Linked DNA regions of Methylobacterium currus. The protein of the gene in region 1 binds, or shares a complex with, the protein of each later gene. Links are inferred from orthologs where the notes say so. Each region holds a gene or a part of one and is shown in the gene's direction. Other genes may lie near its edges.

Region 1 (15,503 bases):
ACCGACCGTCTTGCGATCCATCAGCTTTCCTCCCGCGGGCATCCGCACGTGCCGCGTCTTCGGCCCCCCCTTAACAGGGGATGCGGGCGCCAGAAAGCCGGCGCGCCGGCGCAGCCCGCGACGGTCATCCCCGCATCCCGGGATGAGACGACCTGTCGAAAACGTAATGCAGTCGGTAGGCGAAAATGCCCCGCTCGGGCGTTGCCTCCCCGTGACAAATGCCGGCCCCCCTCCCATCTCGTGGGCGCCGGGCCGGGCCCGCCCGCCGGCAACCGAAGGAGTACGGCTCCATGAACAGCGAAGAACGCGACGTCATCAACGGCATATTCCAGCGACTGGAGCAGGCCGCGCAGCAGCCCCGCGATGCCGACGCGGAGCGCTTCATCGCCGACAAGATCCGCGCCCAGCCCTACGCCCCCTACGCCCTGGCGCAGCTCGTCTACGTGCAGGAAGAGGCGATCAAGAGCCTCAACCAGCAGCTCGAGCAGGCCCGGGCGGAGGCGCAGCGCGGCGGCCAGGGTGCGGGGCAAGGATCCGGCGGAGGCGGCTTCTTCTCCAGCATCTTCGGCGGCGGTTCGCGGCCCGAGCCGCAGCAGCCGCCGCAGCGTGCCGGCGCCTGGGGCAACCAGGGCGGCGGCTACGGCCAGCCGCAGCCCGGCTATGGCGGCCCGCAAGGCTACCCGCCGCAGCAGCCCGGCTACGGTGGCCCGCAGCAGGGCGGTCCCTGGGGCGGCCAGCCGCAGGCGCCGCAGCAGCGCGGCGGCGGCTTCCTCGCCACGGCGCTGCCGATGGCGGCGGGCGCGGCCGGCGGCATGCTGCTCGGCAGCGCGCTCAGCAACGCCTTCGCGGGCGGCCACTCCTCGCTGGGCAGCATGGCGGGCCTCGGCGGCGCCGGCGCGGCGGGAGCGGGCGGTGAGACCGTCGTGGAGAACAACTACTTCGGCAACCAGGGCGGCAGCGAAGATTTCGGTGCCCCGCTCGGCGGCGACGATGCCGGCTTCCAGGACGCCTCCTTCGACGGCGACATGGGCGACGGCGGCAGCGACGACTGGGTCTGACCGCGCGTCACGCCGGTCCTGAAGGGCCTCGCCGCGGCGACGCGGCGGGGCCTTTCGCGTCTCATGCCATCGTACCTTCGCATCGACGTATCGAGGCAAAGGCGTCCGGAGCATCAGCGCCGGCGCCCATTCGGGCTTGGCCAGCGCCGTCGAACGAGTTCGTTCGAAGGCGCCGCGGTATCAGATCACCTTCCCGTCAGATCACCTGCACGCGGGCACCGACCGGCACGCGCTCGTAGAGATCCATCACGTCCTCGTTCATCATCCGGATGCAGCCCGAGGAGACCGACTGGCCGATCGTGTGCGGCTCGTTGGTGCCGTGGATGCGGTAGAGCGACGAGCCGAGATAGAGGGCGCGGGCGCCGAGCGGGTTGGCGGGGCCGCCGGCCATGTGGCGCGGCAGGTCGGGGCGGCGGCGCAGCATCTCGGCGGGCGGGGTCCAGTCCGGCCATTCGCGCTTGGCGCTGACCGTCTTCATCCCCGACCAGGTGAAGCCCGGCCGCCCGACGCCGATGCCGTAGCGCAGGGCCCGCCCCCCGGGCTGGACCAGGTAGAGGAAGCGCGACGGCGTATCGATCACGATGGTGCCGGGCCGGTGCCCGCCGTCATAGGCGACCTCCTGGCGCTGGAAGCGCGGGTCGATCGCCCGGCCGATCCCCTCCTCGCGAGCCTCGGGCATCGGCACCGGGCGGCCGCGGGGCGCCTCGAACGGATCGGGCGCGTAGGCCTGCGGGGCCGGGGGCGGGTAGGCTTGGGAGGGATAGGCTTGGGAGGGATAGGCTTGGGAGGGATAGGCCTGGGAGGGGTAGGCCTGGGCCGGCACCGGGTCGCCGGAATGCGGGTATTGTCCGGGCACGACCGGGGCGTAGCCGATCTGCGCGCCCGACGAACCGGCGGCCGTGTAGCCCACGGTGCGGGCATAGGCCGGACGTTGCCCGCCGTAGGCGTCGGCTGCATAGCCGGCTTGCCGGTAGCCACGGCCCGCCAGGATCGTGCCGTCCGGGGCGACCGGGGCCGGGCGCAGAGGGCGAGCCACCGCAGCCGGGTCCTGCCCGGTCATCAGGTACTCGATGAAGCCGCCGCCATAGGGTCCCGGAACCCCTTGCGCCTGGGCCGGCAGAGTTCCGGGACCCGCCCCGAGACCGGCCGCGATCACCCCGGCCAGCACCATCCCGCGCACCACCATCGCAACCGTCCCCGACCCTCCGCCGACCACCGGCGATGGCGGCAGCAGAGCAGGACGCCCGGGACCGGACGGTGAAGGAACGTGGTGAGCGTTTCGCTAAATCCCTGCAGCAAATTGTTAATTCATCCGCATCGTGAATCCTTCGTCACCGCGTCCGCGCGCCCTGGCAGGCATTCAGCAATTCGCAATCAATCTTGGGGACATTGGCCGGCGTGGGCCGTGCGATGCGGCCGCGGTTGCAGGCTCTCTCGGACCCATGAAGAACAAGCGCTTCCGCATCGAGGACAGTCTCGGCGTTGCCTATGCTCCCGTCGAGGTGGCGGCGGCTCCGCCGTCCTCGGTCAACGACGACCGGATCTCCGAGATCCTGGCGACGGTCAACGAGCTCAAGCGGCTCACCGCCTCCACCACCGGCGACGTGATCGACGCCTGCCGGCGGGAGATGGCCGAGATCTACGGCATGCGCACCGAGCTCGACGTGATGAAGGCGGCGATCGGACGGACCAAGCACGAGATCGCCGTGCTGCACCGGCAGGATTTCGACGGCAAGGGCGTGCGCCGGGCCGCCGGCGAGCTGGACGCCGTGGTCGACGCCACCGAGCGGGCCACCACCGCAATCCTGGCTGCGGTCGAGGACATCGAGACCCATGCCTCCATGCTGCGCTCGAACGGCGGCCTGAAGGATCATTCCGACGTCGACACGATCCTCGAGCGCACCGTGGTGCTCTACGAGGCCTGCAACTTCCAGGACCTGACCGGCCAGCGCATCAGCAAGATCGTCAGCGTGCTGAAGTTCGTCGAGGACCACATCGACCGGATGATCGAGGCCTGGGGCGGGCTCGAGGCCTTCAAGGACCTCATCGGCGAGCGCGCCGGGGTCAGCATCGACGACGAGAGCAGCCTGCTCAACGGACCGAAGCTCGACGAGGATCCTGGCCACGTCGACCAGAACGATATCGACGCGCTGTTCGACTGACGATCGGGGCGATGGGCGTCGAGGGTCCGGGCTTCATGAGCCAGCCCGGATTCGTGGTCGAGCCCGCCGCGAGCCGAAAGATCGGCTTGCATCGGCCTGCCAAGAGGTCGGCTGGCCAAGAAATCGGCTTGCCAAGAGGTCGTCTTGCCAAGCGATATTTTTTCCAAGAGATCTGTTTCGTCCACCCGACGAATTTCGAACCCTCCGTCGTCATCCCGGGGCGCGCCGAAGGCGAGAACCCGGGATGACTCGGAGGATGTCGGCATCGTCGCTGGAAAATCAGGCCGGTCGACGCGGTTCACGGCCATGGCGGCCTCGGGCGAAGGAAGTCCGGAGCGGAATGGATCGCAAACGCTAAGTCCGCCCCCGCCCGGCCATCCGGCCCAGCCGCGACCACGCCGCCGACAGCACACCCCGCCCGGGAGCCGAGGCAGCCCGCATCCTGTCCATCCGCCGCAGCAACCCGTCGGCGGCGGCCCGCGGATCGGTGAGGGTCTGCTGGCTGCCGAAGGCCCCCGGCTCGGTCTCAGCCGTGCCGGGCTGGTGGAGATAGGCGACGGCATTGCCGCATAGGGCGTCGACGAGCAGGAAGGTGGGGTTGATCCGCGGGCCGGGGCTCAGCGCCACCACCCGACGACCGGACGGCGCGAAGAGCGCGGTGTGCAGGGCCGAGCCGAGGGAGCCCGCGACCACCTGCCTACGGGCGAAGAGCCGGACTTGATCCGAAAAGCTCATCGCCTCCGGGTGCAGGATCTCGACGCCCTCCCGCGCCAGGATCTCCGTCACCGCCTCCTCGTTCGCGAAGCGGCGCACGCCGCCGGACAGCCGCGTCTTGGCGAGGTAGGCCGGCCTTTCGTCCGCATCGACCTCGTCCGGAGCGTAGCAGCCGGCCCCGATCTCGCGGCACAGGTCGCGAAAGACCGTGTGGGCGAAGCCTTCCTCCTGGAACGCGGGAGCCGGTACGATCGCACGGCGCAGGCGCATCGGCGCCTCGAAGGCGTGGATGTCGCGCACGTCGAGGCCGAGGAGCGCCAGGATGTCAACGGCGAAGCGGAAGGGCTGCCACAACGCGGGATGGGCCGGGGCGTAGCACAGGACCGGCGCCGGGGCCTGAGCGCGCAGCAGCGGCCAGAACCGCGGCAGGGTGGTGACCAGGAAGTGCCCGTAATGCAGGTGCGCCCCGCCGAGGAAGAGGTAGGTCTCCTCCGGCGCCTCGGCCACGCTCGCCGGCGGGCCGTCCGGCCAGTCCTGTGGCCAGTCGGTGCGCTGCCAGGATGGCGTGGTGCCGCTCCCGCGGACATCCACGCTCTCGGGGATGAAGTGGCGCGCGGCATCGAACAGGGCCGAAGGCTGGCCCCGCGCCTCGCTGTGCGGCAGGTAGAGGACGTTCTCGACCACCCGCACGGCCGGCAGGTCACGCCGGAGACGCGGGGTCCGGGGCGTCCGGCAAACGCGAAGCGTCATGAGGGGTGAAGCGTCATGCGGCGTGAGGGGTCACTTGGCGCTCCTTCGCGGGCGCGGGGCTGAAGGGAGGCCTTTTAGCGCCCCGGCGCGGTCTTTCCAGCAGCGGGAAGGCCGCCTACATCGCCTGGATGAGCCGACAGCCTGGGAACGACGTGCCGCCCGACGCCCTCGACGCGATCGAGGACGACGACGAGGCGGTGGACGCCCTCGACACCGCCCCCGAGATCGACTTCGACCTCGATGCCGGCGCAGGCGCGATCCAGGCCGGCACCGCGGTGATCCGCCGGTTCTGGACCACCCTGCCGACCTCGCCGGGCGTCTACCGGATGTTCGACGCCAAGGGCGACGTGCTCTACGTCGGCAAGGCGAAGAACCTGAAGAACCGGGTCGGGTCCTACGCCCGCGGCCAGGCGCACACCAATCGCATCGCCCGGATGATCGCCGAGACGGCCTCGATGGAGTTCGTCACCACGGCGACCGAGACCGAGGCCTTGCTGCTGGAAGCGAACCTCATCAAGCAGCTGAAGCCCCGCTTCAACGTGCTGATGCGGGACGACAAGTCCCTGCCCTACATCCTGCTCACCGCGGATACCGACGCGCCGCAGCTCGTCAAGCATCGCGGGGCGCGACGCCGGGCCGGCCACTATTACGGCCCCTTCGCCAGCGTCTGGGCGGTGAACCGCACGGTCAACGCGCTGCAGCGCGCCTTCCTCCTGCGCTCCTGCTCCGACAGCTACTTCGAGAACCGCACCAGGCCCTGCCTGCTCTACCAGATCAAGCGCTGCTCGGGCCCTTGCACCAAGGAGATCTCGGTCGAGGATTACGCCGGCCTCGCCGCGGAGGCGCGGGGCTTTCTGTCCGGCAAGTCCAACGCCGTGAAGGAGCGCATGGCCGCCGAGATGCAGGCCGCCTCCGACGCCTGGGAGTTCGAGAAGGCGGCGCGCTACCGCGACCGCATCGCCGCGCTCGCCGCCATCCAGGGCGTGCAGGGCGTGAACACGCAAGGGATCGAGGAGGCCGACGTCTTCGCCCTCGACGAGCAGGCCGGCCAGTTCTGCATCGAGGTCTTCTTCTTCCGCAACTGGCAGAACTGGGGCAACCGGGCCTATTTCCCGAAGGCCGACCGCAGCATGACGCCGGCCGAGGTGCTGGCCTCGTTCCTGGCCCAGTTCTACGACGACAAGCCGGCGCCCCGGCTGGTGCTCACCTCGCACGAGATCGAGGATGCGGAGCTGCTGGCCGCTGCGCTTTCGACCCGGGGCGAGAACCGGGTCGAGATCCATTCCCCGAAACGCGGCGAACGGAAGAACCTCGTCGACTACGCCGCCCGCAACGCCCGCGAGGCGTTGGCCCGGCGCCTCGCCGACACCGCCTCGCAGGGCAAGCTCCTCGCCGCGCTCGGCACGTCGTTCGGGCTGGCCTCCGCGCCGCGGCGGATCGAGGTCTACGACAACTCGCACATCATGGGGACGAACGCGGTGGGCGCGATGATCGTCGCCGGGCCGACGGGCTTCATGAAGACCCATTACCGCACCTTCACCATCAAGTCCGAGGAGGTGAAGCCCGGCGACGATTACGGCATGATGCGCGAGGTGCTGCAGCGCCGCTTCGCCCGCCTGGTCAAGGAGCATCCCCGCACGAAGGCCGAGGCCGCGATCGCCGCCGCCGAGGGCGGGCCGCCGGAGCCGGAGCCCGCGCCCGATCCGGCCGACACCGACGTTTTTCCGGCCTGGCCCGACCTGGTGCTGATCGACGGCGGCCGGGGCCAGCTCGAGGCGGCCCGCAAGGCGCTCGACGAAGTCGGGGTGACCGACGTGCCGCTCGTCGGCATCGCCAAGGGGCGCGACCGGGATGCGGGGCGCGAGACCTTCTTCGTGCCCGGCCAGGCGCCCTTCCGCCTGCCGCCGCGGGACCCGACGCTCTACTTCGTCCAGCGCCTGCGCGACGAGGCCCACCGCTTCGCCATCGGGGCGCACCGGGCCAAGCGCAAGCGCGAGATGGTGCGAAACCCCCTCGACGAGATCCCGGGGGTGGGGCCGACCCGCAAGCGCGCCCTTTTGCACCATTTCGGGACGGTGAAGGCGATCCAGCGGGCGGCGCTGGAGGATCTCGCCAGAACGCCCGGCGTCAACGCCGCGACGGCCCGGGCGGTCTACGACTTCTTTCATGCCGATGCGTGACGAATCGCCGATGCGTGACGCCGAGTCCGGGCCGGGCTCGGTTGACGCCCCCTCCTCCCGCATGGTTTCACCGATGGCGATGAACGTGGTCGTACCCCGGCGCCGCTCGACGGCCCTGAACCTCGCCAACCTCCTGACCTACGGCCGTCTGGTCGCGGTCCCGGTGGTGGTGGCGCTGCTGTTCTGGCCACAGGACGACACGGCGCGCTGGATCGCCGTCGCGGTCTTCGTCGCCGCGGCGATCACCGACTATCTCGACGGCTATGTCGCCCGCACCTATTCCCAGAGCTCGGCGCTCGGGCGGATGCTCGACCCGATCGCCGACAAGCTCCTGGTCGCCGCGAGCCTGCTGATGCTCTGCGCCGACGGGACGATCCGCGGCTGGTCGCTCTGGGCCGCGATCGTGATCCTGTGCCGCGAGATCCTGGTCTCGGGCCTGCGCGAGTACCTGGCCGAGCTGAAGGTCGGCGTGCCGGTGAGCCGGGTCGCCAAGTGGAAGACGGCGGTGCAGCTCGTGGCCCTCGGCGTGCTGATCGCCGGCCCCGCCGGCGAGCGGGTGCTCCCCGGCAACGGCACCCTCGGGCTGATCCTGCTGTGGCTCGCCGCGGCACTGACCCTCTATACCGGCTACGACTACATGCGCTCCGGCATCCGCCACGTGATCGACGACGAGAGATGAGCAGCCCCCCATGAAGCTCGTCTACTTCGCCTGGGTCCGCGAGCGGATCGGCCGCCCCGAAGAGACCCTCGACCTGCCGCAGGAGGTGGCGACCGTCGCCGACCTCGTCGCCTGGCTGAGGGGCCGCGGTGAGGAATACGCCTACGCCTTCGAGACGGACGGCGTGGTCCGCGCCGCCGTCGACCGGGTCCATGCCAAGCCCGAGACGAGGCTTGCCGGCGCGAGCGAGGTGGCATTCTTCCCACCGATGACCGGGGGTTGAGGCGGTCAGCCTCGTCGGTCCACCCGTTCCAGTTTCAATTCATCCCACCCTGCGACCTCATCCCGAGGTGCCCGGCCGATCGGAGATCGGTTGGGCCTCGAAGGAGCCACCCGGAGTCACGCGGGTTTCTGGAGCCCACCTCCGAGGCTCGCTGACGCTTGCACCTCAGGATGAGATCGCGGGTGGGATCTCGAAACATCTCCGTGGGAGTTCCCGATGTCCCGCCCCCTGCCGCTCCTCGCGCTCCTGGCCTCGTCGCTGGCGGTCCCCGCCGCCTCGGCCGAGCCGGTGACGATCGGCCCGCTCATGGAGCATCGCGGGATGTGCGAGGCCTCGGGCGCGGTGCCCTATCCGCGCGGCAGCGTCAACGACCGGTTCCTGGTGGTCGACGACGAATCGACGGTGATGGGGCTCTACCGGGCCGGCGCCAGCGGTGACGCGCTGCCGCTGAGCGGCGCCGATCTCGCAGCCCATCTCGGTCTCACCCCCGAGGACCGCAAGGCCGACCTCGAATCCGCGACCTGGCTCGGATCCGACCTCTACGTGCTCGGGTCGCACAGCCGCCGGCACGGCGGCAAGCAGAGCCCGGGCCGCGGCCGCCTCGCCGCGCTGACGGTGACGGAATCGGGCGGCGTGACCAGCCTGACCCCCAAGGGCGGCACGGTCAGGGGACTGCCCCAGGCCTTCGCGGCCCTGTCGCCGCTCTTCGCGTCGCGGATCGGCCTCGACGTGCCGGCCCGGGACGACCTCGACCCCAAGCGCAAGGGTTTCAACATCGAGGGAATGGCGCCGCGGCCGGACGGGACGTCGCTCTGGCTCGGCCTGCGCAACCCGCTCGACACCGACGCGAACGCCCTGCTGGTGCCGCTGGAGAACCCGGCCGAGGCGGTCGCCGGCGCCGCCCCGCGCCTCGGCACCCCGGTCGCCCTGGACCTCAAGGGCCGCGGCATCCGCGACATCGCCTACGCCCCGGAGGCCAGGGCCTACCTGATCCTCGCGGGTGGCGCCGGCGGCGGGGGCGAGCCGTTCGACCTCTATCGCTGGTCGGGCGATCCGGCTGACAGGCCGGTCCGGGTCGAGGGCGCCGCCGCGGCCTTCGCGGGGATCCCGGATTTCCAGCCCGAGGCCCTGCTGGTCAGCCCGGCCGGCGACCGGATCCAGGTACTGAGCGACGACGGCGAGGCCCTGGGCTCCGACGGCAAGCCGTGCGAGGAGTCGCGGGACGGCAAGCGGTTCCGGAGCCTGACGCTCGACGTGAGGTGAGGCCAAGGCCTCACCCGCTCAGCGCCGCCACGAACTCCTTCACGTTGTGGCGGATCATCTCGAGATAGGTCGGGGCCGGGCCGCCGGGCTCGGACAGGGCGTCGGAGAAGACCCGGCCGCCCGCCCTGGCGCCGCTCTCGCGGGCGATCTGCTGCATCAGCCGCGGGTCGGAGATGTTTTCGAGAAACACCGCCGGGATCTTGTCGCGGCGGACCTGCCGCACGATGGCGGCGACGTCGCGGGCGGTGGCCTCGCTCTGGCTCGACACGCCCTGGGGGGCGAGGAAGCGCAGGCCGTAGGCCTTCGCGAAGTAGCCGAAGGCGTCGTGCGTGGTGACGATGCGCCGGCGCGCCTCCGGGATGCCGGCGATCGCCGTCCGCACCTCCGCGTCGAGGGCGTCGAGCTGCGCCAGATAGGCGGCCGCGTTGGCCTGGTAGGTCCCCGCTCCCTCGGGATCGACGCTCAGGAGGCCGTCACGGATCGTGGCGACGTAGCTCCTGGTGTTGGCGACGTTCTGCCAGGCATGGGGATCGGCGGCGTGGGCATGCCCGTGATCTTGGGAATGCCCCTGATCATGACCGTGACCGCCGCCCTCGTCCTCCTCCTCGATCGGGACGATGTCCTTTGCGGCGACGACGACCGTGGCCTTGGTGCCCGAGGCCTTGATCAGCCGGTCGATCCAGCCCTCGAAGCCGAGACCGTTGACCACCACGAGCCGGGCGGCGGCCACGGCCTGCGCGTCGGCCGGGGCCGGCACGAAGCTGTGCGCATCGCCGTTCGGCCCGACCAGGGTGGTGACGGCGACCCGCGAACCCCCGACCTGGCGCACAAGATCGCCGAGGATCGAGAAGGTCGCCACGACCCGGACAGGCTCCTGCCGGACAAGCTCCTGCCGGACGGGCTCCTGCGCCCGCGCCGGGGCGATCCAGGCGAGCCCCATGGAGGCCAGGCTCAAGAAGGCCAGGCTCAAGGCCAGCAGCAGCGTCCCGATCCTCAGCCTGCCCATCACACGCATTCCTCGCTCGATGACGGGCCTCACCTAGGCCGAAGCGAGAGAGAATGCAACAATGTTACATCCATGAGGGGCCGAGACTCTGCCGGCGAGTTAACCTGGGTCGAAGACAGGCCGCCGGGGCCGGTCCAGGGTCGCGCCCGTCACGCCGTTCCTGCCGCTCCCGCTCGGACGGTGTCACCGGCGGGCCGGACCATCATGCGCGAGCGGGATGCCCCGGCCCGCTGCTCTCCTGCCTCTCCCGACCGTCGGGCGGCCCTGCCTCACCCCGTCGCCCCGAACCCGGTGGCGACGCAGTTGATCGACAGGAGCAGGGCCGATTTCAGCGCCTCTCGCGCCGTCGCGTCGGTCTCGGTGCGGAAGCGGCGCAGGAGGTTCACCTGCTCGCGGCTGACCTGGTTGAGCACCGGCAGCCGCTCGGCGAGCCGGCCGCGATAGAGCGGGAAGCGTTCGGCGAGGGTGCGTGCGCCGCTCACCTCCAGGGCCATCGCGCAGGTGAGCCGGTACTCGGCCTCGATCATCGCGAAGACCGCCTCCCGGGCGCCCTCGTCCGGGCACAAGCCGGCGAAGTCGCGGGCGATGGCGAGATCGACGGTGAGCAGGGTCTTCTCGACCTCGTCCATGATCAGGCGGAAGAGGGGTGAATCCTCGAACATCCGCCGCAGCAGCGCCCGGCCGGCCTCGCCCCGCACGTCGAGGAAGCTCTTCAAGCCGCTGCCGACCCCGTACCAGCCGGTGATGCCGTGCCGGTTCTGGCTCCAGGCGAAGACCCAGGGAATCGCCCGCAGGTCGGCGAGGCTACGGGCTCCGAAGCGGCGGGCCGGGCGCGAGCCGATATTGAGGAGCGCGATCTCGTCGAGCGGGCTCGCGGCGCCGAAATAGGTCACGAGGTCGGGATGCGTCAGGAGCCGGGCATAGGCCGCCCGCGACGCGCCCGACAGCGCCTCCATCGCGTCGTCGAATTCCGGGTTCGCCGCCGGAATCCCGGGGGCCGCCCCGTCGAGGGCGTGGGCCAGCACGGCGGAGGCCAGAAGCTCCATCTGGTAGGCGGCGGTGCCGCGGTTGGCGTACTTGAACGACACCACCTCGCCCTGCTCGGTGGTGCGGAACCGGCCGCGGATCGAGCCCGGCGGCTGGGCGGCGATGGCCCGGGCGGTGGGCGCGCCGCCACGGCTCACCGAGCCGCCGCGGCCGTGGAAGAAGGCGATGCCGATCCCCGCCTGCTCGCCGACCTGGGTCAGCAGCCGCTGCGCCTTGGCCAGTTCCCAGTTCGAGGCGACGAAGCCGCCATCCTTGTTCGAATCGGAGTAGCCGATCATCACCTCCTGCACCCCGCCCTGCTGGCGGGCGGAGCGGCGCACCACCGGCACCTTGAGCAGCGCCCGCATGATCGCCGGGGCGGCGCGCAGGTCGTCGATGGTCTCGAACAGCGGCACGATCGGCAGCGGGCAGACCTCGATACCCGCCGCGTCGAGGAACACGCCGGCCTGCTTGGCCAGCAGATAGCCGCCCAGGATGTCGGGCACCGAATGGGTCATCGACAGCACGAAGGCGCCGAAGGCCTCGCGGTCGAGGCTGCCGCGCATCTCCGCCACCAGCCGGAAGGTCGAGAGCGTCTCCCGCGCCTCCTCGGGCAGGCCGGAGAGGTCGGGCAGGCCATCGAGGGGACGGGCCAGCTCGGTCTCGAGCCACCCGGTCCAGGCCGGGGCGTCAACGTCCGGCGGCTCGCCTTCATTCCGCTGGCGCCACAGCGCCTGGAGCGCCCGCGTCGTGCGGGTGGTGTTCTCGCGGATGTCGAGCCGCACGGTCGAGAAGCGGAAGATCTCGACCATCCGGCGCACCGGCCGCACCCGGTTGGCGGTGAGCGAGGGGCAGCCCGCGGCGGAGAGGCCCTCCTCCAGCGCGCGCAGGTCGGCGATCAGCGCGTCGGCATCGGCGTAACCGGGACCCACGGGCCCAGTCCCGGGCTCCTCCTCCAATCCGGTGATCGTCGCGTCGAGGCGCCGGCTCAGGCAGGTCAGGAACTGCCGGTAGGGCTCGCCGGGATTGCGCCGCGCGATCTCGTCCCCGTCCGGCTGGAGCGCGAGCTGGTCCTTGAGCGCCGCCGCGAAGGCCTCGGCCACCGGCAGGGCGCGGGCGCTGATCGAGAGGGTGCGGGCGAGCCCGCCGATCCCGTCGCGGTAGCGCCGGAGGCTCGCCAGCGCGTTGCGCCGCAGGTGCGCCGCGTCACCTCGGCGGTGACGAAGGGGTTGCCGTCCCGGTCACCGCCGATCCAGGAGCCGAACTGGAAGAAGGCCGGCACCTCGAACCGGGCACCCGGATAGGCGCTCGCCAGCGCCTCCTCGAGCGAGTTCAGGGTCTCGGGCAGCATCTCGAACAGGGTCTCGTCGAAGAAGTGCAGCCCCCAGGCGACCTCTCGGTCGACGGTCGGCTTCTCGAGATGCAATTCGCCGGTCATCCAGACCAGCTCGATCTCGTCGCGCAGGTCGTCCATCAGGGCGTGACGCTCGCGCTCGGTCCAGCGCGGCATCTCCAGCTCCTTCAGGATCAGGTAGATGCGCCGGAATTTTTCCAGCACCGTGACCCGCTTGGCCTCGGTCGGGTGCGCCGTCAGGGTCGGGCGCACCCGCAATGAAGTCAGGAGTTCGTGCACGGTCCCGGCCGGCACGCCCTGCGCGGCGGCCCGCGCCAGGACGGCGCTGAACGAGTTCTTCAGCCGGTCGCGCCCCGCATTGCGCTCGACGTGGCGCCGCCGGCGCATGGCGGTGTTCTGCTCGGCGATCGCGATCAGCTGGAACCAGATGCCCTGGACCTGCAGGGCGCGGGCGGTCAGTTCCGGCGACAGCCCGGCGATGTCCGCCTGCCCGCGCAAGACCGCTTCCAGCTCCGGCTGGTGGCGCCGGCAGACATCCACCAGCGAGCGGAACAGCACGTCGAGGGCGACGCGATCCTCGGTGCCGGTGATGAGCGGCGGGACGAAGGGCGTGTCGGGGACGGGAGTGTGGATCATCGGGGGCTCCCCGTGGGGATCGAGGGAGGGATTGTCGATGCGCGCGGCCTCCCCTCTCCCGTGTGGGAGAGGGGATCCAGCGCTGAAGCGCGGCCGTTCACGCCGCCTTGCGGCGCTCCGCCATCACCTGCGCCATGGTGGTGCCGAAGGCGCCGGGGCTGGGGGCCACGGTGAGGCCGAAGGAGCGCATGATCTCGGCCTTCTCGGCGGCGCTGTCGCCGGCGGCCGAGATGATCGCGCCGGCATGGCCCATCTTGCGGCCCTTGGGCGCCGTGAGCCCGGCGACGAAGCCGACCACGGGCTTCCTCATGTTCCGCTGGATCCAGGCCGCGGCTTCCGCCTCCTGCGGGCCGCCGATCTCGCCGATCATCAGCACCGCCGCGGTGTCGGGGTCCGCCTCGAACAGGGCGAGATGGTCGAGGAAGGACGAGCCGTTGATCGGGTCGCCGCCGATGCCGACCGAGGTCGAGATGCCGAGGCCCACCGCCTTCATCTGCGCCGCGGCCTCGTAGCCGAGCGTGCCGGAGCGGGAGATCACGCCGATATTGCCCTTGAGGTAGATGTGGCCCGGCATGATGCCGAGCATCGCCTTGCCGGGCGAGATGATGCCGGCGCAGTTCGGCCCCACCACCATCGGCCGGCGCTCCTTCGGGTAGCGCCGCAGGTAGCGCTTGACCCGCATCATGTCCTGGGCGGGAATCCCGTCGGTGATCGAGCAGATCAGCCGGATGCCGGCATCCGCCGCCTCCATGATGGCGTCGGCCGCGAAGGGCGGAGCCACGAAGGTGATGCTGGCCTCGGCGCCCGTCTCCTGCACCGCCTGGCGCACCGTGTCGAAGACCGGCACGCCGTGCTCGGTGCGGCCGCTCTTGCCCGGGGTGACGCCGGCCACCACCCGCGAGCCGTACTCGATCATCTCGCGAGCGTGGAAGCTGCCCTTGTCCCCGGTGATGCCCTGAACCAGGATCCGGGTCGTCTCGTCGATCAGGATGCTCATCGGACAGGTCCTCAGTTCTTGGTGCGGATGGCGGCCACCGCCTTCTCGGCGGCCTCCGTCAGGGTGTCGGCGGTGATGAGGTCGAGGCCGCTCTTCTCCAGGATTGCCTTGCCGGCCTCGACGTTGGTGCCGGCCAGCCGCACCACCAGCGGCACGCCGATCTTCACCTCGCGGGCGGCCTGGACCACGCCCTCGGCGATCCAGTCGCAGCGGTTGATGCCGGCAAAAATGTTGACCAGGATCGCCCGCACGTTCGGGTCGGAGAGGACGAGGCGGAAGGCCGTCGCGACCCTTTGCGGCGAGGCGCCGCCGCCGACATCGAGGAAGTTCGCCGGCTCGCCGCCGGCATGCTTGATCATGTCCATCGTCGCCATGGCGAGGCCGGCGCCGTTGACGATGCAGCCGATCTCGCCGTCGAGGCCAATATAGTTCAGGTTGTGCTCGGCGGCCTGTGCCTCGCGCGGGTCGCTCTGCGAGGGATCGTGCATGTCCGCGATATTGCGGCGCCGGAACAGCGCGTTGTCGTCGAACGACATTTTGGCGTCCAGCGCCAGAACCCGGTCGTCGCGCGTGACGACCAGCGGGTTGATCTCCAGCATGACGGCGTCGCAATCGCGGAACGCGCGGTAGGCGCTCATGATCGTCTTCACGGCGGCGCCGACCTGCTTGATGTTGAGGCCGAGGCGGAAGGCCAGCTCGCGCGCCTCGAAGGGCTGGAGGCCGACCGCCGGCTCCACCACCACCTGCAGCAGCGCCTCCGGGTCGGTCGCGGCGATCTCCTCGATGTCCATGCCGCCGGCCTTGGAGGCCACGACCCGCACCCGCTCGACCTTCCGGTCGAGGACGATGCCGAGATACAATTCGCGCTCGAACGGGTCGGCGGTCTCGATATAGACCCGCTGCACCGGCTTGCCCTCGGGGCCGGTCTGCTGCGTGACGAGGCGCCGCCCGAGGAGGTCGGTCGCGGCGTCGCGGACCTCGTGGGTGGTGCGGCAGAGCCGGATGCCGCCGGCCTTGCCGCGGGCGCCGGCATGGATCTGCGCCTTCACTGCCCAGTGCCCGCCGCCGAGTTCCGTGGCGGCGTAGACTGCCTGGTCCGGGCTGAACGCCACGGCCCCCTTCGGGATCGGCACGCCGAAGCTCGCGAGCAGCTCCTTGGCCTGGTACTCGTGCACGTCCATGGCGTCCTCCTGGATGTTTGGCAAAGGCTTCCCGTTCCGGGCGCGAGGGGGTTCCTCGCGCCCGGCCGAAAAAGCTCGGTGCGTTGCTTCGACTGTTCGGCCCGATCAGTTCATCGGGTCCGGCCGACCGTCAGGTCAGCTTCGACTTCACCAGGCCGTAGACCCGCTCGGTCAGGGCGTCGGCCCCGTCCAGCGCTCGGGCGAGGTCGGCGAGGCGGCCTTCCGCGAAGGTCCG
Region 2 (15,403 bases), 5.6 Mb from region 1 along the record:
ACGGCCCGGGCCATGTCGATCTGCTCGGCGGGCGGCTTCGACGGATCCAAGGCCCTGTTCACGCCGACGCCGATCACCGACTGCCCGTCCCTCGGCGATCCGCTCAAGGACCGTCCCCTGCCGACGCCGGACTTCGCCTGCACGGTGCTGAGCCCGTATGCCGATCCCGCCGCGAAGTCGCGGTCCCGGCGCCACAACGTGGTGACGGCGACCATCACCCTCGATCCCGGCACCTATTGCGGCGGCCTGCATATCACGGAGACCGCCATCGTCACCTTGCGCCCCGGTACCTACGTCATGAAGGACGGCCCGCTGATCGTCGACAAGAAAGCCAGCATGTCGGGCCAGGGGGTCGGCTTCTACTTCACCGGCAGCAAGGGCGGGATGCTGTTCGACAAGGACACCACCATCAGCCTCACCGCGCCGACTGGCGGTCTCATGGCCGGCCTGCTGATGGCGGAGGAGCGCACCGTGGCGAACCCGATCCCGGTGCCGATCGACATCTACGTCACGCCGCCGCCCCCGCCGCCGCCGGGCGGCACCAAGCCGATGCGGGAGTACCGCATCATCAGCAACAACGCCCGCACGATGCTGGGGACGATCTACCTGCCGGCGGGGCGGCTGATCATCGACAGCAGCCGGCCGGTCGCCGATCAGTCGGCCTATACGGTGATCGTCGCGAAGCAGATCAACCTCTACGAAGGTCCGAACCTCACCCTCAACGCGAATTACGGCGCGACCTCGGTGCCGGTCCCGGACGGGGTCGGGCCGAAATCCGGGACGGCGTCGCTCAGGAGCTGAGCACGATCAGGAAATCCCCAGGCCCCGCACCAGCGCGATGCTGACGACGAGCAGGACGCCCAGGGAGGCGGTGACCGCGAGCGTCACCCGGCCACCGACCCGCGCCACCACCCGCACGTCGACGCCGAGCCCGAGGGCCGCCATGGCGATGACCGTCAGGATGCCGGCGGTGCGGGTGAGGGGCGCCAGCGCCGCGTCGGGCACGAGGCCCAGCGACCGGGCGGTGGCGAGGCTCAGGAAGCCGAGGATGAACCACGGCACCAGCTTGAAGAAGCCGAGCTTTCTCCGCGCGCCGGCCGGGGTGCCGGGCTCGTCGCGCAGGCGCGAGGCGAGGAGCGACAGGCCGAGGACGACGGGCCCGAGCATCAGCACCCGCACGAGCTTGACCAGCGTCCCGACCTGGGTGCTGACGAGGCTCACCGGCACGGTGGCGGCCAGCACCTGCGGCACCGCGTAGACCGTGAGGCCGGCCAGCACCCCGTACTCGGTCGGGGTGGTGCCGAGGAGCGGGATGAGGAGCGGCAGGCCCAGCACCACCAGCACGCCGAGGATCGCCGTGAAGGCGATCGAGGAGGCGACGTCGTCGCCGCTCGCCCCGATCACCGGGGCGACCGCCGCGATGGCCGAGTTGCCGCAGATGGCATTGCCGCAGGCGATCAGGATCGACATCCGGGCCGGCAGCCCGAGCAGGCGGCCGATCAGGTAGCTGGCGACGAGCGCGATCACCACGGTGGCGACGATGCCGGTCAGCAGCGCCGGCCCCGAGGCGACCAGGGCGCCAAGGCTGATCGAGGCGCCGAGCAGCATCACGGCGACCTCGAGGAGCTGCTTGGCGCTGAAGGCGATGCCGATGCGCCAGCGCGGCCCCGGCTCCCAGACCGAGCGGATCGCGATGCCGGCAAGGATCGCGATCACCAGCGCCTCGACATAGGGGTGGTGGACGAGGCGCTCCTCCGCCGCCTGGACCAGGCTCGCCGCCGCCGTGACGGCGACGCAGAGGGTGAGGCCGGGCAGGACCGCGAGTGCGGTCCGCCCCATCGCATCAGGCCGCATCGTCGGGCATGCTCATGGAAAGAAGAAGCCGCGGGCACTCGCCGGCGGGACGTCCGGCACTCATCGACGGGACCTCACGGGCGGGACCTCACGGGCGGAAGCTCGTGCCGATGCCCGTCCGCGGCGGCTGGCCGAGCCAGAGCAGGACGAGGCCGAGGACCAGGGCGATCGGGGCCGCCGGCGAGAGGGTGAAAGGGAGGCCGAGGAGCTTCCACAGCGTCGGCTGCCCGCCCTCGGCCATCGCCTGCAGGCTCGCGGCCCGGTCCTTCATGAGCGCCACGGCGACGTCGCTGACCGAGGTGACGAGCACCGCATTGTTGGCGATCGAGCGGGCGCCGTCATAGACGATCCCGACGAAGCCGGCGGCGAGAAGCAGCAGGCCGAGGCAGCGACACAGGAAGCGGATCATCCAGGGCTCCGGACCGCGCCCCCCCCGGACGCGCGGCACCTTGAGTAGAGACAGGCCCTTGCGGGCGCAAGGATTTGCAGGCCGCGAGCGCCATCGCGAGCGCGGCACCGTGGCGGGTTGATCCCGGCTCGCCCCGCATGCCACGGCGCTCCCGACCGACAGCGAGGGGAGCGGCATGAACGGCAGGACGGGTGCAGGGCCGGAGCTGGTGATCTTCGATTGCGACGGTGTCCTGGTGGACAGCGAGCCGATCAGCCTCGCGCGCCTGACCGAGAACTTGCAGCGCATCGGCGTGCCGATCGACCTCGACACGGTGGCGCGGCGCTTCACCGGCACCAGCATGACCTCGATCATGGCGCATATCGCCACCGATTACGGCGTGCCGGCCCCCGAGGGCTTCGTCGACGCGGTGCGGGCCGAGACCCTGCGGGCCTTCGACGCCGAGCTGACGGCGATCACCGGCGCCGGCGCGGTGCTGGAGGCGATGCGCAAGCGGCGATGCGTCGCCTCGAGCAGCGATCCCCAGCGCCTGCGCCACGCGCTCGCGCTCACCGGCTTGCTGGAGCATTTCGACGGCCACGTCTTCAGCGCCGCCATGGTGGCGCGGGGCAAGCCCTTCCCGGACCTGTTCCTCTACGCCGCGAGCGAGATGGGCGTGGCGCCGGAGGCCTGCGTGGTGATCGAGGACAGCGTGCCGGGCGTCACTGCGGCGCGGGCCGCCGGGATGCCGGTCCTCGGCTTCTGCGGCGGCGGCCACTGGGCGCATGACCGGGCCGGGGCCGACCTTTTGGCCGCAGGGGCCCTTCGCGTCTTCGACGAATTCACCGCCCTGCCCCATCTTCTGGAGACGTGGGACGCTGCGTCCCGTTAAGGGACGGGGAGCCCTGGCACCGGTTTCGCATTGACCTGTCGCGCGCGCCCGGCACATTCGGGGCCGACGCGAGGCCGCGAGACCGTTCCAGCATCCCCGTCGCCGCCAGCCAACCGGAGCCCGCCGTGAGACCAGCCCGCATCGTCGCCTTCTCGGGCAACGTCCGCCGCCCCTCCCGGACCCGCGCGCTGGTGGAAGCCGTCGCGGCCGAGCTCGGCCGCCGCCGTCCGATCGACCTGAAGGTCTACGACCTCGCCGAGGTCGGCACCGGGCTCGGCGCCACCACCCGGCAGGGCCTGCCCCTGCCGATCGCCCACATGATCGAGGCGATGGAGGGCGCGGACGGGCTGATCGTCGGCTCGCCGGTGCATAACGGCTCCTATTCGGGCCTGTTCAAGCATGTGATCGACTTCCTCGAACCGGCCGCCCTCGCCGGCAAGCCGGTGGCCCTCACCGCGACCGGCGGCGGCCCGCGCCACGCCCTGATGGTCGAGCACCAGCTGCGCCCGCTCTTCGGCTTCTTCACCGCCCACGTGGCGCCGACCGCGGTCTATGCCGGCGAGACGGAGATCGAGGACGGAATCGTCACCGACGAGCGCGTCGCCGAGCGGGTCGCGGCGGCGGCGGCCGAGCTCGCCCATCTCCTCGACGTGGCGGAGGCGGCCCGCCGCGCCGGAACCGGACGAGCGGTGGCGGGGCTCTAAGCAGATTTCGCAAAGGCGGTGCCGCCGCGCCTTCGAACGGCTCGTTCGAAGGCGCGGCTAAGCCCGAACGGGTGCCGGCGCTGATGCGCCTGGCGCTTTCGCGTCGGCACGTCATGCGAAAGCGCGATGGTATGATTGCCGGTTTTGCGACAAGAATCCGCGGCACAACAAGAACTCAAGCGGACGAAGCGTTGGCCTGCCAACGCCAGTCTGCTCAGCCCCGCATCTCTCAGAGAGCCTGAGATCTCTCAGGGCACGCGCTCCTGGAGCTTGCGATAGGCCCGGCCATAGGCCGCATAGCTCGCGACGGTGCGGGCCATCATGGCGCGGCGATTCGCATCGAGGCGCGACAGGGCGCGGGCCGGGCGTCCGCCCCAGAGCCAGCCCGAATCGAGCACCTGCCCCGGATCGGTAGTGCTGCCGGCGGCGAGCAGCACGTCGGCCTCCACCACCGTGCCGGGGCTGAGGCGGGCGCCCATGCCGATGAGGCAGCCCGAGCCGATGCGCCCGTCGCCGGCGGTCACGTTGTGGCCGAGCGTGGTGTCGCGCTCGATCACCAGGCCCTCGGCCCGGGCATGAAGCGCGCAATTGTCCTGCACGTTCACGTTGGGCCCGACCACGATCGGGCTCGACGTCGCCTCGAGGATGCAGGAGAAGAACACGCTCGCGCCCGGCGCGAGGGCGACCCGGCCGTGCAGCCGGGCGGTGCGGGCGACGAATACCGCCGGATCGGGCGCGAACGCATCCCCCGGATTCGGGGCCGGCTCGCTCGCGGCCGCCTCGCGCAGGCGCTCGGCCCGCTCGGCCAGTTCCCCCGGCGCGAGGGGGCGCAGGGGCCGGGCCGGACTGCCGGCGCAGACGAAGCCCGCCGGCAGGGTGGTGCGCGGAAACACCGTGCTGCCGGCCTCCAGAAGCACCCCGTCCTCGATCAGAGACCCGTCGAGGACCACGCAGGCATCCTCGATCACACCATCGTCGCCCACCGTGCAGGCATGGATCACCGCGTCGCGGCCGACCGTGACCCGGTCGCCGACGATGCACGGATACATCTCGGCCGCGATGTGCAGGGTCGAGCGGGCGCCGAGCCAGAACCGGTCGCCGACGATCACGTCGTGCCCGTCGGCGCGGATCACCGACTCGTCGCCGAGCCAGCCTTGCGCCCCGAGGCTCGCCCGCCCGATCACCGCGCTTCCGCGGCCGCACCAGACCGGCCGGGCCGCGAAGGTGGGCTCGGTGTCGTCGAAGGGGAGGAGGAGGTCAGGGGTCACGGGGCGTTCCTCCGTCCGGACGGCCGCGCGGCCGGTCCCTCTGCCCCCGACATTGACGCCGTTCCGCCGCCGCCGCCAGCCCCGGGGTCTTTGGGCCGCGACCGTTCGTGCTAGAACGCCGCCCTCCTCACCGCTGGGACCCGCCATGACCCCTCGCCTCTCGATCCAGCCCGAGCCCTTCGACGTCGCGGCGGAGATCGCCGCCCTCACGGCGGAGCTGGGCGGGCGGGCGGGCGCCATCGTGAGCTTCACCGGCCTGTGCCGCGACGAGGACGGGCAGCTGGCCGCCCTCGAGCTCGAGCACTATCCCGGCATGGCCGAGGCCGAGATCGGCCGCGTGCTCGACGAGGCCGTGACGCGCTGGCCGCTGCAAGGCGCCGTCGCGATCCACCGCCACGGCCTGATCCGCCCGGGCGAGGGCATCGTGCTGGTGCTCGCGGCCTCCGCCCACCGGAGCGCCGCCTTCGAGGCCGCGAGCTTCCTGATGGACTACCTCAAGACCCGTGCCCCGTTCTGGAAGCGCGAGCACCGCGCCGACGGCACCCTCGGCGGCTGGGTCGAGGCGACGGAGCACGACGCGGCCGCGGCAGCGCGGTGGTGACCTCACCCTTCCAGAAGATCGTTCCACCAGCCTGCCGCCTCTTGGCGCCACGAACATAAGAACAAGGCACATGATGTTTTGATACGATAAAAATCGAAATCAGCACATCACCTGACATGGCAAGGATTTCTGTCAGAACATATCGGCATTGGATTGCGTGGCGCCCGACGGGTCGGTAGGGACGGCAGGGCCACTGACCGTCGAGGAGACAGCCATGACCCTGCCGGACGTCCTCATACCGACCTATGTGCAGATGCTGGAGGCGTTGTCGGCCTGGCTCGGCAAGGCCGAGCGGCAGCGGCCGGGCGGCGGGGCCGAGGCGCTTCTCACCGCGCGCCTGGCCCCCGACATGTTCCCGCTCTCCGCCCAGGTCCGTTTCGCCTGCGTGCAGGCTCAGGAAGGCGTGTTCCGGTTGCGCGGGGAGCCACTGCCGCCCTCGGTGGCAACCCTGATCGATGAAGGCCGGAACGCGGCCGACCGGCCCGGATCGATCGCGGATGCGCAGGCGAGGATCGCCGAGACGGTGGCGCTGGTACGGGCCTCGGCAGCGGATGGGCCCGCGGTCGACCCGGCGACGCCGATCGCGCATGCTCTGCCGCAGGGCATGGTGTTCGATCTCACCGCCGCGCAATACACGCGCGATTGGGCGCTGCCGCAGTTCTATTTTCACGTCATGGCCGCCTACGCGATCCTGCGCGCGCAAGGCGTCGAACTGGGGAAAGCCGACTACGTCGCTCACATGTTCGCGTATCTGCGCCCCGGCACCGCGACATGACGGTGGCGACCGTCAGGCCTGACGACAAACACGTCCGGCCAGTCTCGAAACCCGTCATCCGGGCCGGCAAATCCGTGTGAAGCGGGGATTACCGAGAATTGGAGCGATCGAACTGACGAAGCGCTGACCGGCCTGCGGCAGGATCGTGGCCATGCTCCGCAATCACAGACATCCCGACCCCCTGCCGTTCGACCCATTGAGCGCACGCAGCCTCGCGGTGGCCTGCGCCCTGGTCGGACTCGTCACTCTTCTCCTCTCCGAGCGGCCGACGCCCGGGGGGGTGCTCATCGCCTGGGCCGGCCTCATCGGCTGGGCGCTGCTGCGCATCATGGGCCGGCGCCGCGCGCCGCCGCCGGTGCGCCGGACGATCCGCCCGCCGCCCGAGCCGATCATCGAGGTCGTCGAGGTGAAGGAGTGGAAGCCCCGGCGCTCGGCCCCGGTCCTGGCCCTGCCCAAGCCCTTCGTGGCGGTTGCGCCGGAGGGATTGGAACCCTGGAAGACCTCCGCGCATCCCGCCGTGCTCGCCAGCGTGCGGCGCCGGCGCGAGGAGGGGTGATACCGCCGCGCCTTCGAACGGCCTCGTCCGAAGGCGCTGGCCAAGCCCGAACGGGCGCCGGCGCTGATGCGCCGGACGCGTGCGCATCGATGCGAAGGCGCGAGGGTATGAGACGGCTGCCGGACGATCACGTCCGGCGAGTGCAAGCGCGGAAGCCCGGTCGCCGAACGGCCGCTCGCGGCTATCTGTCCTTCACGGCGGCCTCGGCGCCGCCGGCGGAGAGAGTGCACCGGACATGGCCGTTTTTCCACCTCAGAACGTCGCTCGCCAGGAGCCAGCCCGCCCGGCCAGGGTGAGCACCCGCTCCCTCGTGCTGGCCGGGATCGGGGTGGTGTCGTTCACCGCCGCCCTGCTGCTGGCCTGGCACTCGGCCGACACGCTGCTGCTGATCTTCGCCGGCATCCTGTTCGCGGTCTTCCTCGAGGGGCTGACCCATTACCTCGGCCGCGTCCTCCCGCTCGGGCACGGGGCGCGGCTCGCGATCGTGAGCGTGCTGCTCACGCTCCTGGTGCTCGGCATGGTCGGGCTCGGCGGCGCGACCGTGGCGGGCCAGGCACAGCGCCTGGGGCAGACCTTGCAGCAGCAATCCGGCACGGTGAAGTCCTGGCTCGACGCCCGCGGGATCGACACCCGCTTCCTCGATTTCGGCAAGCTCAAGGATGCCGCGGCGCAGGACGGCCATCCGGAGGAAGGGCGCTCGAAGGGCCCCAGCGGCCTGCCGAGCCCCGGCACCCTGCTCTCGGGCGCCGGCAGCGTGCTCGGCCAGGCCTCGACGGTGGTGCTGGCGGTGTTCGGCGCCATCGGCAACCTGTTCATCGTGGTGGTGCTCGGCCTGTTCGTGGCGGCCGATCCCCGGACCTACCGCGACGGCCTCCTGCGCTTCGTGCCCTCGCGCCACCGCACCCATGCGGCCTCCGTCGCCGACGATATCGGCATCACCTTGCGCCACTGGCTGTTCGGCCAGCTCATCGTCATGGCGGCGATCTTCGTCTGCGTCTGGCTCGGGCTGACCCTGGTCGGCATCGACGGGGCCCTGGTGCTGGGGCTCCAGGCGGGCCTGCTCTGCTTCATCCCGACCATCGGGGCGCTGGTCGCCGGCATCGTCATCGTGCTGGCCTCCCTCGCCTCGGGGCTGAAGGGGGTGATAGCGGGGCTGTGCGTCTACCTGCTGGTGCAGACCCTCGAGAGCTACGTGCTGACGCCCTTCGTGCAGAAGCGGGCGCTCGACATCCCGCCCGCCACCCTGTTCGCCGGGCAGATCCTGCTCGGCGTGCTGTTCGGCCTCTGGGGCGTGGCCCTGGCCCTGCCCCTGATGGCGGTCGCCAAGGTGCTGCTCGACCGGCTCTACATCGAGGACACGCTGGGGGAGGATGCGGGCTGAGAGCGCCCTCCCCCTTGTCCCGCATCAGGCACTCTGCGGCCTGGTCACCTTGGCCTCGATCGCGTCCCAGACCGGAACCGCGAGGTCGGGGCCGCCGAGGCGCTTGATCGCCCGGATGCCGGTCGGCGAGGTGACGTTGATCTCGGTCAGGTTGCCGTCGATCACGTCGATGCCGACCAGGATCAGGCCGCGGCGGCGCAATTCCGGGCCGATCGCCGCGCAGATCTCCTGCTCGCGCGGGGTGAGGGCCGTCGCGCCGCCGGTGCCGCCCCGCACCATGTTGGAGCGGATGTCGTTGGCGGCCGGCACCCGGTTGACGGCGCCGAGGGGCTCGCCGTCGACCAGGATGATGCGCTTGTCGCCCTCCGTGATCCGCGGCAGGAAGCGCTGCACCACCCAGGGCTCGCGGAAGGTGACCGAGAACAGGTCGAACATCGAGCCGAAATTCGGGTCTTCGGGCAGCACCCGCAGCACCGCCGCGCCGCCATGGCCGTGGAGCGGCTTCATCACCACGGCACCATGCTCGGCCCGGAACTCCTCGATCTCGCGCTTGTCGCGGGTGATCAGGGTCGGGGGCATCAGCTCCGGATAGGCGGTGACGAACAGCTTCTCGGGGGCGTTGCGCACCTCGAACGGGTTGTTCACCACCAGCGTCTGCGGGTGGATCCGCTCCAGCATGTGCGTCGCCGTGATGTAGGCGAGGTCGAAGGGCGGGTCCTGGCGCATCAGCACCACGTCGACCTCGGCGAGGTCGATCCGCTCCTGGGCGCCCAAGGCCGCGTGGTCGCCCTCGACATCCTGCACCCGCAGGGGCTCGACCCGGGCGGTGACGCGCCCGTCGCGCATCGAGAGCCGGTCGGGGGTGTAGTGCAGGAGCGTGTGGCCGCGGCTCTGGGCTTCCAGCAGCAGCGCGAAGGTGGTGTCGCCGGCGATGCGGATCGCCTGGATCGGGTCCATCTGGACCGCGACGGTGAGGGCCATGTCGGGGATATCCTCCGGTCGCCCGGGTTATCGGGCGGCCCGCGCCCGATGGCAACGGCCGCGAAGGAAAGGAGGCCCCGCGCGCAGGGTTGCGGCGGGGCCCCAAGTCAGGGAGGAAACGCCCATGAGCGTCCAACGAGACGTAGCAAGTCCCATGCCAGGTCCGGGACGAGACCGTCCCGGTCCACGGTCGGGCGGCCCTGCGCCCACGGTCCGACGGCCTTGCGGTTGACCCGGCTCTCGGCGGGCGAGGTCAGCGCCTTGTCGGCCGCCTTCTCCTCCTCAAGGGTCTGCTGCAGCGGGCCGATCACGTCCTGGCGGCCGAGCTGCCGGGCATAGGCGATGATCGTGCCGTAGCGGGTGATCTCCTCGGCCTCGGCGATGATCCCGTCCATCGCCGCGCAGCGCACACCCTTCGGCTGCGGGCCCAGCGTCCGGAACACCTGCTCGAGCCGCCGGATCTGCCCTTCGGTCTCGCGCAAGTGGGTCTCGAACCCCGCTTTCAGCGGCGGGTCGCCCGCCTTGGCGATCAACTTCGGCAGCACCTTCGTGATCCGCCGCTCGGCATAGTCGATGTCCCGGAGCCTGTGCTGGAACAGATCGTCCATGCGCCTGATCGGCTTCGAGAACAGGCCCAAGGCGTTCTCCCTGGGAGGCGCGCCGCGTTCCGGCTCGACGCGGCCTTGCCGAGCCGAGGCGCGCCAGCATCCGGGAACGGCGGGCGGGGGCGTTGCCGGGGCGGGGGCGTTGCCGGGGTGGGGCCTTGCGCGGTGCGGGCGCCGTCCCGGACTGCCGGCGAGCGTCACCCGGCCGGCACGGTTCCTCGACGGCTCCGGGCCGGTATCACGACCCGGCCTGCGGGTCCTCGCTCCCGGGATCCCGGCTCTCGGGATCCTGGCTCTCGGGATCCTGGCATTCCGGATCCTGGCCCGGCCAGTCGACGATGCGGTCCGGCATCTCGTCGATCTCGAACTCCTCCTCGGTGCCGCTGACGCGCCCGTAGACCGAGATGCCGGCCTCGTGCACCGTGCGCCGGGTGCCGGAGACCAGGGGGTGCCACCAGGGCAGGTCCTGCCCGTCCCGCACCAGACGGTAGCCGCAGGTCGGCGGCAGCCAGCGCAGGCTGCGCACCGCCTCGGGCGTCAGCCGCACGCAATCGGGCACCCTGAGATGGCGCCGCGGGTAGTCGCGGCAGCGGCAGGTGCCGGCATCCAGCAGCGTGCAGCCGATATCGGTGTAGTGGATCTCGCCCGTATCCTCGTCCTCGAGCTTGAGGAGGCAGCAGCGGCCGCAGCCGTCGCACAGGCTCTCCCACTCCTCCGGGCTCAGGGCCTCCAGGCTCTTCTCGCGCCAGAACGGGGTCGCGGCCTTGCGGGAGGCGGGCGGGCGCGGGGGTTTGCTGCGGGCTTTGGCCACGGCTGTTCAGGGCCTTCGAGGCGCCGGATCGACGGCGCGAGGGTGGAATCGGGGCGGGAGGCCCCTCCTCTGCCGCGCCCGCGGCCCGCGGGCAAGCACGGCCGGACCCGGCTGCGCACTCCTGCGACGTCGTGTCGGCGCGCCGGCGCCCCATATAGGCCCTGGAAGCCTGCGACCGGCTTACCGTCTCGCGCTAGGATGCGAGGCTTGCTAGACCGTCAGACCGCAGCCTCCCGAGGATCTGCCCGAGGACCCGCCACAGTGCCCGAGAACCAGCCCCCCAACCGGCTGACCAAGCTCCGGACCCGCCTGTCCCACGGGATGCTCGGCTTCGACGCCTGGCTGAATGACGGCCTCTACAATGGCGGCCGGTCGTTCGGCGAGGCCTATGGGCGCTTCGCGGAGCGGATCCAGCGCCGCTTCCGGGTGCGGGGCGTCAGGCGCGTCGTCCTCGACCTCGCGAGCGAGGGCGTGACGCTGGGGCTCGCCGGCGCCGTGGTGATGCTGACGCTCGCCCAGTCGGCCTTCAACCAGACCAGCGAGAACTGGCTCAAGGCGCCGGACCTCGCCGTGACCTTCCTCGACCGCTACGGCACCGAGGTCGGACGGCGCGGCATCAAGCACGACGATTCGCTGCGCATCGACGAGTTTCCCGACATCCTGGTCAAGGCGCTGATCTCGACCGAGGACCGGCGCTTCTACGAGCATTGGGGCATCGACCCGATCGGGACCTTGCGCGCCGTGACGGTGAATGCCCGCGGCGGCGGCCACGTCCAGGGCGGCTCCTCGCTCACCCAGCAGCTCGCCAAGAACCTCTTTTTGTCGAACGAGCGCTCGCTCGAGCGCAAGGTCAACGAGGCGTTCCTGGCCCTCTGGCTCGAATGCCACCTGACCAAGAACGAGATCCTGAAGCTCTACCTCGACCGGGCCTACATGGGCGGCGGCACCTTCGGGGCGGCGGCGGCGGCGGATTACTATTTCGGCAAGAACCTGAAGGACATCACCCTGCCGGAAGCCGCCATGCTGGCCGGCCTGTTCAAGGCGCCGACGAAGTACGCGCCGCACGTGAACCTGCCGGCGGCCCGCGCCCGGGCCGCGGACGTGCTGCACAACATGGTCGAGGCGGGCTACCTGACGGAAGGGCAGATCCAGTCGGCCCTGCGCAACCCGGCGACCCCGGTGACGCGCTCGCGCGACATCAGCGCCGATTACTACCTCGACTGGGCCTTCAACGAGATCAAGAAGCTCGTCGACGAGGGCAAGCTCAAGAAGGAGCGGGTGCTGGTCGTCAAGACCCCGCTCGACCTCGCGATCCAGAAGCGGGCCGACCAGGCGGTGGAGAACGTGCTGCGCCAGTTCGGCGACGCCTTCGACGTCGAGCAGGCGGCGCTCGTGACCATGGACCCGGACGGGGCGGTGCGGGCGATGGTCGGCGGGGCCGATTACGGCCAGAGCCAGTTCAACCGCGCCACCGATGCGCTGCGCCAGCCCGGCTCGTCCTTCAAGCCCTATGTCTACGCCGCGGCCCTCGCCACCGGGCAGTGGCGGCCCGAGAGCAGGGTCGTCGACCGGCCGGTCTGCATCGGCAATTGGTGCCCGGCCAATTACGGCCGCTCCTTCGCCGGCACCGTGCCCCTATGGGTCGCGGTGGCGAAATCGATCAACACCATCCCGGTGCAGTTCTCGATCGCCATGGGCAAGCAGCTCGGCGAGACCCACGACGCCCGGGCGGCCAAGCTCGGCCGGGCCAAGATCATCGAGCTCGCCCACAAGATGGGCATCACCTCGAATCTGGTCGATTCGGTCTCGCTGCCGATCGGCTCGGCCGAGGTGACGGTGCTCGACCAGGCCGCCGGCTACTCGGTCTTCGCCAATGGCGGCAGGCGGGCCAAGCCCTATGCGGCGACCGAGATCCGCACCGGGGCCGGCGAGGTGATCTACCGCCACGACACCAGCGAGGCGCCCCCCGAGCAGCTGCTCTCGACCCGGGTCGTCGCCGACATGAACTACATGCTCAACAAGGTCGTCGACGAGGGCACCGGCCGCAAGGCGGCGGTGGAGGGCGTGCGCACCGCCGGCAAGTCGGGCACCACCAATGCCTACCGGGATGCCTGGTTCGTCGGCTATACCGGCAACCTCGTGACGGCCGTCTGGTACGGCAACGACGACCATTCCTCGACCAAGAACCTGACCGGCGGCTCGCTGCCGGCGATCACCTTCCACGAGGTGATGGCCCCGGCCCACCAGGGCATCGAGATCAAGCCGATGCCGGGCTTCGACTCCGACAAGGCCGGCGCCCGCACCGCGCAAGGCCCCGCCCCGGCGACGCCGCCCCCCGGCGCGCCGGCCGGCGCCCTGTCGCGCCGCTCCTTCGAGGTGCTGGGCGGCCTCGGCCACCTGTTCCGCTCGGTGGAGAGCCCGGCTCCGGGACGGGCGGCGTTCAACACGGTGGGCGGGCAGGTCGGGGTGCCGTGAAGCCCCGGGCAGTGAACGCATCTCCTGCAGCCGACGTCTCGTTTCGGGCAGGCGCCTCCGGCCAATCCGGCAGTTGCGCTTGACAGTGGTCGGGGCCGGCCCGAGACATTCCTCATTGTAAGGACCGTGTCTCGTTGAGCGATCGATGCCGGTGGCACCCGCACCGACGTCCTGCGCCACGGCGGATCGGTCGCTTAGAGCCATGGACCCATAGATGCGGGAGCAAGGCGCAGGTCTCGCGTCGCCAGCTCGCTTCAAGTAGGCGCATTAAATGTTGTTTATGTATTGGACCAGCACGGAAATCAACACTGCACCCGCAGGGCCGGCATGGAAACAGATCTATCCGGATTTTCGGGTCTTTACCGACGAGGATGTCGCCCCGCTTCTACCCGATGAGATCAAGCCAATTTTCGGACGGATTCGCCTACCGTCGGCGAAGTCGGATCTGGCCCGTCTGCTTCTCCTGCGCGAGTTCGGCGGCTTCTACATCGACGCCCACATCGGACCGACAGCCCCGGCCTGCCTGCTGAGTACGCTCGACAAGATGTTCGAGTATAACCTCATCCTTTTCGGAAAGGGGTGGGCGATGAACACTCCAGCCGATTTCGACTTGATGAACGGTGTCCTCGCCGCCCGCAGGAAGACGCCGGAACTCGACCCCCTGATCTCCAAGGTGACCAACAACATCGTTGAACAATGGCACAAGGAACAGGCGACAGCCGATTACGTTCCGTATAATCTGTTCTCTCTGACCGGAACCTATGCCATCGTCGAGTCCTATTTCGACCACGGCCCTCTTCGTCCGGAATTGAAGACTGAGTTCCGAGACAAGATTTTTATCCATTACATGAAGGACAACCAGCAATCTGGCTTCGAAATCGCCGCTTTCTACAATTACCGTAAGCCGGGCGGCCATTGGAGCGAGCGCCAGACGCAGGAACGCTTCTTCCTGGATTGAGGCGCGGGCGTTTGGCCGGCGCGGCGCGCGCGGAAGGACCGGCCCCGCGCCCCAAGCCCGCGAGGGAGCGGCCGTGACCTCTTCCCTCCGGCCGGGGCGCGGCTACAAAAACCCGTTCGGCCCCGGCCCGACCTGAGCTAGACACGGGCCACGATGCTGACCGAGAAAATCGCCCTTCCGGCCGCCGGGCGCGCCGCGTCCCCCGGCCATCGACTCCCGCCCCGGCTCCTGCGGGGGGCTTTGCGCCTGCGCCGGGTCGGGACCGTCGGGCTGGTGCTCTACACCCTCGCGCTCGGCGTCGGTCTGGGACTCGCCTCCGCGAACTGGGCGACGCGGGGGCGCTATCCGTTCGGGGGCGTCGCCCTCAATGCCTGGACGGCTTGGCCGAAGATCGGCTCGCGCGACGCCGACCCCTATGTGCGGGCGATCCATGCCCGCACCGGCGAGATCCCGCTGGCGCTCGGGGAGGGCCTGCTCCTCACCGCGCTCACCGACGATGCCGGACGCCGGCTCGATCCCTCCTGCCGCTACCGCGTCGCCGGCGCCACGCCGCCGGCCCGGGCCTGGACCCTGTCGGTGGAGCGGCGCGGCCACGCCAAAGAGGTGGCCAAGCAGGGGGCCGACCAGGCGGTCAAGCACGCGGCACCGGCCGGCGCGATGCCGCCGCCGCGCACCGGCTTCACCTCCACGGAGGTGCTGCGCGACCGCGACGGCCGCTTCTCGGTGATCGTGAGCCCGACCGTGCAGCCCGGCAACTGGCTGCCGATTCCCGAAGGCGAGGGCTCGATTCGGCTGGTGCTGCGGCTCTACGACACGCCGGTGGCGGCGAGCACCGGCGTGCTCGAGCGCGAGGGCGTGCCCTCGATCACCCGGGAGGATTGCCTGTGACGCCGCTCGGCCGCTTCATCCTCGCCACCCTGTGCGGCCTCGTGCTCGCCGGGCTCGTGCACGTCGCGACGGTGCTGGCGATCCCCTACCTCGCCGCCGGCGACGCCCTGGCGCGCTCGCGCGCGACGCTCGCCAACGACACCTCGGTGCTGGTCCACGCCGCCGAGACCGGCGGACCGGCGGAGCAAGCTCCGGCGCAGCCGGCAGAGGGGTGGCTGCCGCCGCAGGACCCGGCGGTGGCGGTCGGCGTCTGCGCCTACGACCTC

The links.
Region 2: the proteins of moaD (region 1) and DA075_RS00820 are in contact, whole or in part, in a crystal structure (PDB 1FMA), measured with the Escherichia coli proteins. The link is inferred for Methylobacterium currus from one-to-one orthologs.

Annotation. Positions count from the first base shown.
Region 1 is NZ_CP028843.1:5,767,436-5,782,938, reverse strand. Bases 6,180-9,179 are described here. They hold moaD (molybdopterin converting factor subunit 1), read left to right. Parts: upstream 6,180-7,553; coding sequence 7,554-7,805; downstream 7,806-9,179. Other genes in these bases: DA075_RS26555 (metal ABC transporter solute-binding protein, Zn/Mn family), read right to left, coding at 9,079-9,179; DA075_RS26560 (DUF3616 domain-containing protein), read left to right, coding at 8,022-9,068; pgsA (CDP-diacylglycerol--glycerol-3-phosphate 3-phosphatidyltransferase), read left to right, coding at 6,944-7,543; uvrC (excinuclease ABC subunit UvrC), read left to right, coding at 6,180-6,864. Outside these bases: DA075_RS26600 (malate synthase G), read right to left, coding at 1-21; DA075_RS26595 (DUF2076 domain-containing protein), read left to right, coding at 291-1,058; DA075_RS26590 (L,D-transpeptidase), read right to left, coding at 1,255-2,244; DA075_RS26585 (chemotaxis protein), read left to right, coding at 2,501-3,220; DA075_RS36110 (hypothetical protein), read left to right, coding at 3,232-3,468; DA075_RS26580 (glycosyltransferase family 61 protein), read right to left, coding at 3,575-4,684; more of uvrC, read left to right, coding at 4,813-6,179; more of DA075_RS26555, read right to left, coding at 9,180-10,074; sucD (succinate--CoA ligase subunit alpha), read right to left, coding at 13,188-14,087; DA075_RS26540 (malate--CoA ligase subunit beta), read right to left, coding at 14,099-15,268; fchA (methenyltetrahydrofolate cyclohydrolase), read right to left, coding at 15,399-15,503. UniProt on the Escherichia coli protein: Involved in sulfur transfer in the conversion of molybdopterin precursor Z to molybdopterin.
Region 2 is NZ_CP028843.1:168,211-183,613, forward strand. Bases 4,080-6,979 are described here. They hold DA075_RS00820 (molybdenum cofactor biosynthesis protein MoaE), read left to right. Parts: upstream 4,080-5,251; coding sequence 5,252-5,707; downstream 5,708-6,979. Other genes in these bases: DA075_RS00815 (gamma carbonic anhydrase family protein), read right to left, coding at 4,087-5,106; DA075_RS00825 (DUF1993 domain-containing protein), read left to right, coding at 5,922-6,482; DA075_RS00830 (hypothetical protein), read left to right, coding at 6,634-6,979. In the rest of the region: DA075_RS00790 (TadE/TadG family type IV pilus assembly protein), read left to right, coding at 1-801; DA075_RS00795 (YeiH family protein), read right to left, coding at 808-1,854; DA075_RS00800 (PetM family of cytochrome b6f complex subunit 7), read right to left, coding at 1,943-2,263; DA075_RS00805 (HAD family hydrolase), read left to right, coding at 2,439-3,134; msuE (FMN reductase), read left to right, coding at 3,260-3,838; more of DA075_RS00830, read left to right, coding at 6,980-7,038; DA075_RS00835 (AI-2E family transporter), read left to right, coding at 7,331-8,419; gshB (glutathione synthase), read right to left, coding at 8,444-9,400; DA075_RS00845 (YciE/YciF ferroxidase family protein), read right to left, coding at 9,508-10,038; DA075_RS00850 (YcgN family cysteine cluster protein), read right to left, coding at 10,244-10,816; DA075_RS00855 (transglycosylase domain-containing protein), read left to right, coding at 11,138-13,291; DA075_RS00860 (glycosyltransferase), read left to right, coding at 13,572-14,249; DA075_RS00865 (DUF1214 domain-containing protein), read left to right, coding at 14,403-15,137; DA075_RS00870 (DUF1254 domain-containing protein), read left to right, coding at 15,134-15,403. UniProt on the Escherichia coli protein: Converts molybdopterin precursor Z to molybdopterin. This requires the incorporation of two sulfur atoms into precursor Z to generate a dithiolene group. The sulfur is provided by MoaD.